DNA from 3 places in the Marinithermus hydrothermalis DSM 14884 genome. Region 3 is predicted to be linked to each of the others. Evidence: riboswitches for the same ligand, from Rfam matches in the RefSeq annotation. Region 3 holds a riboswitch; each other region holds the start of a gene.
What was found. A riboswitch is a leader RNA that binds a small molecule or an ion and turns the genes downstream of it on or off. The one in region 3 is predicted to bind S-adenosylmethionine.
Positions count from the first base shown of each region.

Region 1 (2,255 bases), 740 kb from region 3:
CTGGGTTCGGACGCGCACCGGCCGGAGGAGGTGGGGTACCGCTTTGAGGACGCGGTGCGGCTCTTGAAGGCCGCGGGGTACGCCGAGGCGGTGGTGTACCGCGAGGGGCGGCCCCAGCGTTACCCGCTCTAGCCCACCAGGGCCTGCCACCAGGGGAAGGGGGGCAGGCCGCGCGCGCGGGCGGCGCGGAGGGCGGGGGTGGGGTCGTAGGGCACCTCGTGCTGCGCGAAGCTCCAGTGGCCGGCGTGGCGGGTGGCGACGGTGAAGCGCGCGAGGGGGCGCGGCTCGGGGGGGATCGAGACCGAGGAGACGTTGACCCGCACCAGGCCCGGGGAGATGGCGAGGAAGGCGCCGTGCCGGTGCCCGAAGGCGACGAGGCCCTCGCCGAAGACCGCGCGGGCCTCGTCCGGGGGGAGGTCCGGGCCGCACCGCTCGGGGTCGTCGTGCGGGGTGCGCGGCGTGGCGTGCACCATCCGGAGGTCCGCGGCCTGGAGGGCGCGCGGCAGGCCGCGGAGGAAGGCCAGGGCCTCGGGGGAGAGGCGGGCGCGGCACCAGGCGAGGTGGGCTTGGGCGGTGGGGGTGGGGGCCTCGAGGTCCTGGGCGAGCCACTCGTCGGTGTTGCCCGCCAGGGCCTGGACGCCGGCCTCGGTGAGGCGGTCGAGGCACTCCTCGGGGTGGGGGCCGAACAGGGCGAGGTCGCCGAGGCAGTACGCGCCGTCGTAGGGGCCGTACGCCCGGGCGGCCTCGAGGACCGCTTCGAGGGCGGTGAGGTTTCCGTGCACGTCGGAGAACAGGAGGAGGCGCATATCCTTAATCTACCGCGGACCGGGTCGGAGATACCCTTGACAAAGCTAGTATTAAGGGTATACACTCGCGGGTAACCGCGCGGGATGCGCGGCCACAACCCGGCCCGTCTCTTATCCAGAGCGGTGGAGGGACCCGGCCCTGTGAAGCCGCGGCAACCGGTGGGCGCGTGCCCACGTCCGGTGCCAACTCCGGCCTGCGCAAGCGGGGGAGATAAGAGAGGGGAGACGCCAGCCAAACCAGACCGCCCCCCTTCTCCGATCCCCCGGGAGAAGGGGGGTTGCCCTACCCCGCCCCCGAGGAGGCGCGCGCGGGTTGTTGTGTTACCCTACCCCTGAGCCTATTTGTATCAGGGGTATAGGGGGCCTGGCCCGCCGGCCACCAACCCCGAGGAGGTGAAGGAACGTGAACCTGCTTGAAGACCCCGCCCAAGCCGCTGAGATCGCGCACCTCGAGCGCATGATCGCCCGGCTCGAGGCCGGCCTGGAGGACCCGCTGGACTTCCAGCGCTACCGACTGGAAAACGGGATCTACGGGATCCGGGGCGCTTCGGACCGGCACATGGTGCGCGTCAAGCTGCCCTTCGGCCGCGTGACGCCCGAGCAGCTCGAGGCCCTCGCCGAGGCCGCGGACCGCTTCACCCCCCACCGTAAGGCGCACCTCACCACCCGGCAGGCGGTGCAGCTCCACCACGTCCAGCGGCGCGACCTGCCCGAACTCCTGCGCCACCTCGCGCGCGCGGGCCTCACCACCCGCGAGGCCTGCGGCAACACCGTACGGAACGTCACGGCCTGCCCCTACGCGGGGATCGCGCCCGACGAGCCGTTCGACGTCACGCCCTACGCCGAGGCCACCTTCCGCTACTTCCTACGCCACCCCGTCGCGCAGAACCTGCCGCGGAAGTTCAAGATCGCCTTCGAAGGGTGCCGGACCGACCACGCCCGCGTGGCCATCCACGATATCGGCGCGGTCGCGGTCCGAGACGCCGAGGGCCGGCCGGGGTTCAGGATCCACGTCGGCGGCGGGCTCGGCGCGGCCCCCCGCGCCGCGGTGCTCCTCGAGCCCTTCACCCCCGCGGAGGACCTGATCCCCACGATCGAGGCGGTCCTCCGGGTCTTCGACCGCCACGGCAACCGCAAGGTGCGCACCCAGGCCCGCCTCAAGTTCCTGGTGAAGCAATGGGGCGCGGACGCCCTGCGCGAAGCGGTCCTCGCCGAGCGCCGGGTGGTGAAGGCCACGCGCTCCGGCCGCGCCCTCACAGCGCAGCCCACGCTCGAGGAGGAAGGGCCGCCTGAGCTCGAGCCGCTCCCCGCCGTGGGGGCCGTCCCCCCGGGGTTCGCCGAGTGGGCCGCGACCAACGTGGTGCCGCAGCGGCAGGCGGGCTGGGCGACGGTGATCGTGCGCTGCCCGCTGGGGGACGTCACCTCGGACCAGCTCCGCGCCCTCGCGCG
Region 1 is NC_015387.1:1,876,297-1,878,551, reverse strand. Features, by position in the region: gene MARKY_RS09405 (histidinol-phosphatase HisJ family protein) at 1-132, shown strand, start outside; gene MARKY_RS11475 (metallophosphoesterase family protein) at 129-806, opposite strand; SAM riboswitch class I at 915-1,024, shown strand; gene MARKY_RS09395 (nitrite/sulfite reductase) at 1,264-2,255, shown strand, end outside.
Region 1: linked by a shared signal. The riboswitch ahead of MARKY_RS09395 (nitrite/sulfite reductase) and the one ahead of metE (5-methyltetrahydropteroyltriglutamate--homocysteine S-methyltransferase) in region 3 are both predicted to bind S-adenosylmethionine.

Region 2 (2,255 bases), 170 kb from region 3:
CCATGCGGAAGCGTTGGGCCTGCCGTACCCGGGGCACGCGGCGTTCGAGCGGGCGTGGGAGCTGCTTCGGGTGCAAGGACCGGACCTTCGGGTGCGGCTCACGGTGGGGGAGGGGGTGTGGTGCGCGGAGGCCAGCCCGTACCGCCCGCTGGAGCCAGGCGTGTACCTCGAGGGGGTGCGGGTGCACGTGAGCCGCTGGCGGGTGCACCCGGACCTCGCCCGCTACAAGACGGGGAACTACCTGCCGTACCGGTTGGCCCTCGCGGAGGCGCGGGCGGCGGGGGCGTTCGAGGCGCTGCTGCTGGATGGGGAGGGGTGCGTGGTGGATGGGAGCCGCACCAGCCCCTTGCTGTATCGGGACGGCGTGTTGACCGTGTTCGAGGGCGGCCTCGAGGGCATCACCCGGGAGGTGGTGGCGGAGGCCGCGCGGGAGATGGGCCTGGGGGTGCGCCGGGCGCGTCTTGCGCCGGGGGCGCTTGCCGGGCAGCTGCTCCTGGCGGGGAGCGGGGTGGGGCTGGTTCCGGTGGGGGCGGTGCGGGACGCTGAGGTGCGGGCGTTGGTGGAGCGGTTCCGGCCTGGGGGTGGGCCGAGGTAGGCTTCGTGCCTTTTGGATTGAATCCTTGACCCTTTGCGTTAGGGGGGGTACACTCTAGGGTAACCGCGCGGGCGCGCGGCGACAATCTGCCCGTTCTCTTATCCAGAGCGGTGGAGGGACCGGCCCTGTGAAGCCGCGGCAACCGGTGGGCGTGCGCCCACGTCACGGTGCCAATTCCGGCCCGCTTCGGCGGGGAAGATAAGGGAAGGGGAGGCGGCCTAAAAAGCTTAACCCCCTTCTCGAGCGTTCTGGAGAACGACGCGGGAAGGGGGAGTTGCTACCCCCTTCCAACCGGCCCGCGCGGGGAAGGAGGGGGTATGCGCGATACCATTCCGGTGCAGAAAAAGACGGGGCACGCCGCCCGGAAGGGGGCGGTATGACCGGGACCGTGGTGTGCGAGGCGTGGGGGGAGCACGAGGCGTTACTGCTGCACCCCGTGACTGACGCGTCGGATGCGGCCACGGTGCGGCCGCGTACCGCGGTGCTTTGGCCTAGAACCGCGCCGTTCGTGACTGAGGAGGGGCGGTTGATTCCCGAGGTGCGGGTGCGGTTCGAGACCTACGGCCGGTTGAGCGCCCAGCGGGACAACGCGGTCCTCGTGTTCCACGCCCTCACGGGCAGCGCGCACCTCGCGGGCACCTACGACGCAGCGACCCTGGCGCGGCTCACGCCTTTAGAGCGGGCCTTTGGCCCTAAGGGCTGGTGGGACGCGCTCGTGGGGGCGGGCCGGCCCCTGGATCCCGAGCGGTACTTCGTGGTGTGCGCGAACATCCTGGGCAGTTGTTACGGCACCACCGGCCCCACGAGCCGAAACCCCACGACCGGCCGGCGGTACGGTCCGGAGTTCCCCCCCATCACCATCCGGGACATGGTGCGGGTCCAGGCGCGGCTTTTGGATCACCTGGGGGTGGAGCGGGCCCTGGTCATCGGGGGCAGCATGGGGGGAATGCAGGCCCTCGAGTTCGCCCTCATGTACCCCGAGCGCACGGCGGGGCTCGTGGTGATCGCGGCCACCGAGCGCTACGGCCCCTGGGCGCGCGCGTTTAACCGCGTGGCCCGCGAGGCGATCCTGAACGACCCCGCTTTTCGTAACGGGCGTTACGAGGCCCAGCCTCCCGGCCTGGCGGTGGCCCGCGCTGTGGCCATGATGAGTTACCGCGCGCCCCGGAGCTTCGAGGCGCGCTGGGGGGCGGACCCCAGCCAGAGCGAGCGCTACATCGCTTACCAGGCCCAGCGGTTCCTGCGGCGCTTCGACGCGAACACCTACCTCACGCTCTCCCACGCCATGACCACGCACGACGTGACCCGCGGCCGGGGGGCGTTACCCGAGGTCCTCGAGCGCCTAGCGATGCCGCGGCTTTTCGTGGGGATCGACAGCGACCTCCTCTACCCGGCCCCGGCGGTGCGGGCGCTGGCCCAGGCCGCGCGCGGCGAGTACGCGGAGCTGGTCAGCCCGCACGGGCACGACGCCTTCCTCATCGAGCACGACCAGGTGGCCGCGGTGCTCAAGGCCTTTGGGGTTTAGCGCGGCGGTAACGCCCAAGCAGAACCCAGAGGGCGAGGAGTACCGCGAGCAGCACGCCGAGGCTCGGGCGCACTGAGGCGGTGCCCGTATCCAAGGGCACCGCTTGCGTAACGAGCCCCCCGGGCGTGATGAGCA
Region 2 is NC_015387.1:965,391-967,645, forward strand. Features, by position in the region: gene MARKY_RS04945 (aminotransferase class IV) at 1-595, shown strand, start outside; SAM riboswitch class I at 691-800, shown strand; gene metX (homoserine O-acetyltransferase MetX) at 972-2,120, shown strand; gene MARKY_RS04955 (hypothetical protein) at 2,101-2,255, opposite strand, start outside.
Region 2: linked by a shared signal. The riboswitch ahead of metX (homoserine O-acetyltransferase MetX) and the one ahead of metE (5-methyltetrahydropteroyltriglutamate--homocysteine S-methyltransferase) in region 3 are both predicted to bind S-adenosylmethionine.

Region 3 (2,255 bases):
GGCCCTCGAGGTCCGGCGCGCCTTCGCGGCGGGTGCGAACCCGTACCGTTTTGTGCGCGAGCTGCTCGAGGTGTACCGTGCCTTTCTTCCCGGTTTTCTGCGCGCTTTGGAGCCCGGCCTCGAGGGCGCAGACCGGGTCGTGTTCTCCACCTTGGGGTTCCCAGCCTATCACTGGGCGGAGGCTCGGGGGGTACCGGCCGTGGCGGCCTTTCTCCAGCCCCAGACGCCGACGGCCGCGTTTCCCGCGCCGTTCGGCCCTTCACCGCCTTTCCTGGCTCGCTGCGGCCTGTATAACCGCTTTTCGTACGTGGCTATGGAGCAGTTCGCCTGGTTTTTGGTCGCGTCCCAGACCAACCGCTGGCGCCGGGCCTTGGGCCTAGCTCCGCTCTCTTGGCGCGGTCCCTACCCGCGGCTTCGTAGGGGAGCGGTGCCGGTACTTTACGGGTTCAGTACCGCTGTGGTGCCCCGGCCCAGGGATTGGCCGGACTGGGTTCGGGTAACGGGGTACTGGCGTTTACCGCTGGATGAGGGTTGGCGTCCGCCGGGCGAGCTGCAAGCCTTTTTAGAGGACGGCCCGCCCCCGGTCTACGTAGGGTTTGGGAGCATGCGTCCTCCGGATGTGCGGCGTTTTACGGAGATCGTGCTGGAGGCCCTTCAGCTGGCCGGCGTGCGGGCCGTGCTGGTTCGGGGGTGGGGCGGATTGGATCCCGAGAGGGTTCCAGACAGCGTGTACGTGTTGGATGCTGTCCCCCACGCCTGGTTGTTCCCGCGCGTGGCGGCGGTGGTGCACCACGGTGGGGCCGGCACCACCGCCGCCGGGCTTTATGCGGGGAGGCCCACAGTCACGGTCCCGTTCATCGCGGATCAGTTCTTCTGGGGCGAGCGGGTGGCGGCCCTGGGGGCAGGGCCCAGACCGGTCCCCGCGAAACGCTTGGCGCCGAACGCTCTGGCGCGCGCGATCCGGGCTGCAGTGGAGCGCTTTGCGTACCGCCGGAACGCGGAATTCTTGGCGCGGCGGCTCTGCCGGGAGGACGGGGTGATGGAGGCCGTGCGGGGGGTGGAAGACCTGGCGTGACTCCACCCGTTTCCGCGCCGTTGAACTCAGTAACGCTGTAACGCTTAGGCTGGCTTGACCCAGCTATCCCTAGGGTGTACCATCGGGGGTAAGCGGGCGTAGCCCGTCACAACCTACCTCCTCATCCAGAGCGGTGGAGGGAACTGGCCCTGTGAAGCCGCGGCAACCGGTGGGGTGCACTTTCCCACGTCCGGTGCCAATGCCAGCCCCCGAGAGGGGAACGATGAGGAGGGGTGTGTAACCGGAGTATTTCACCCCCTCCTCGTCCGAGGAGGGGGTTGAAATTTAAGGAGGTAACACATGGGTATTCGCAGTGCGACCGTAGGGTATCCCCGGATCGGCAAGAACCGCGAGGTCAAGCGCGCCCTCGAGGCCTACTGGGCGGGCAAGACGGACGCCAAAACGCTCATCTCCACCGTAGAAGCGGTTCAGGAGGACGGTTGGCGCGCCCAGCAGGCGCGCGGCGTGGACGCCGTGGCCGTGGAGGGGACCAGCCTCTACGACCACGTCCTCGACTGGGTGGTTTGGCTGGGCCTCGTGCCCGAACGCTTCCGCCACCTCGAGGGCCTCGAGGCGTACTTCGCCATGGCCCGTGGCCTGCCGGGTATTCCCGCACTTGAACTCACCAAGTGGTTCGACACGAACTACCACTACCTGGTTCCGGAGATCGCGCGCGGACAACACCCCGAGCCCGGCTTCGAGGGGTTCTTCCGCACGGTGGAGCGTGCGCAGGGCGTGCTTGGAGCGCGCGCGGTGCCGGTGGTGCTGGGGCCCGTGACGCTCCTGCGGCTCGCGCGGCTCGAGGAGCCCCTGGGGGAGGTGCTGGAACGCCTCCTGCCCGCTTACCGCGCGCTGTTGGAGGGGTTGCGTGGCCGGGGGGTGGGGGAGGTGCAGTTCCACGAGCCGGCCCTGGTGCTGGGGGACGCGGACACCCTTAAGGCACACGTGGAGCGGGCCTACGCTGAGCTCGCCCGGGCGGGCGTGGCGATCGACCTGGTGACCTACTTCGACGATCTCGGCAAGGCGTACCCGTGGGTGGTGGCCCTGCCCGTGGCCGCGGTGAGCCTCGACTTCACCCGCGGCAACAACCTCGAGCTGATCGAGGCGCACGGTTGGCCGCGGGAGAAACGGCTTGGGGCCGGGGTGGTGGACGCGCGCAACGTGTGGCGCATCCGGCCGA
Region 3 is NC_015387.1:1,137,383-1,139,637, forward strand. Features, by position in the region: gene MARKY_RS05790 (glycosyltransferase) at 1-1,075, shown strand, start outside; SAM riboswitch class I at 1,194-1,305, shown strand; gene metE (5-methyltetrahydropteroyltriglutamate--homocysteine S-methyltransferase) at 1,376-2,255, shown strand, end outside.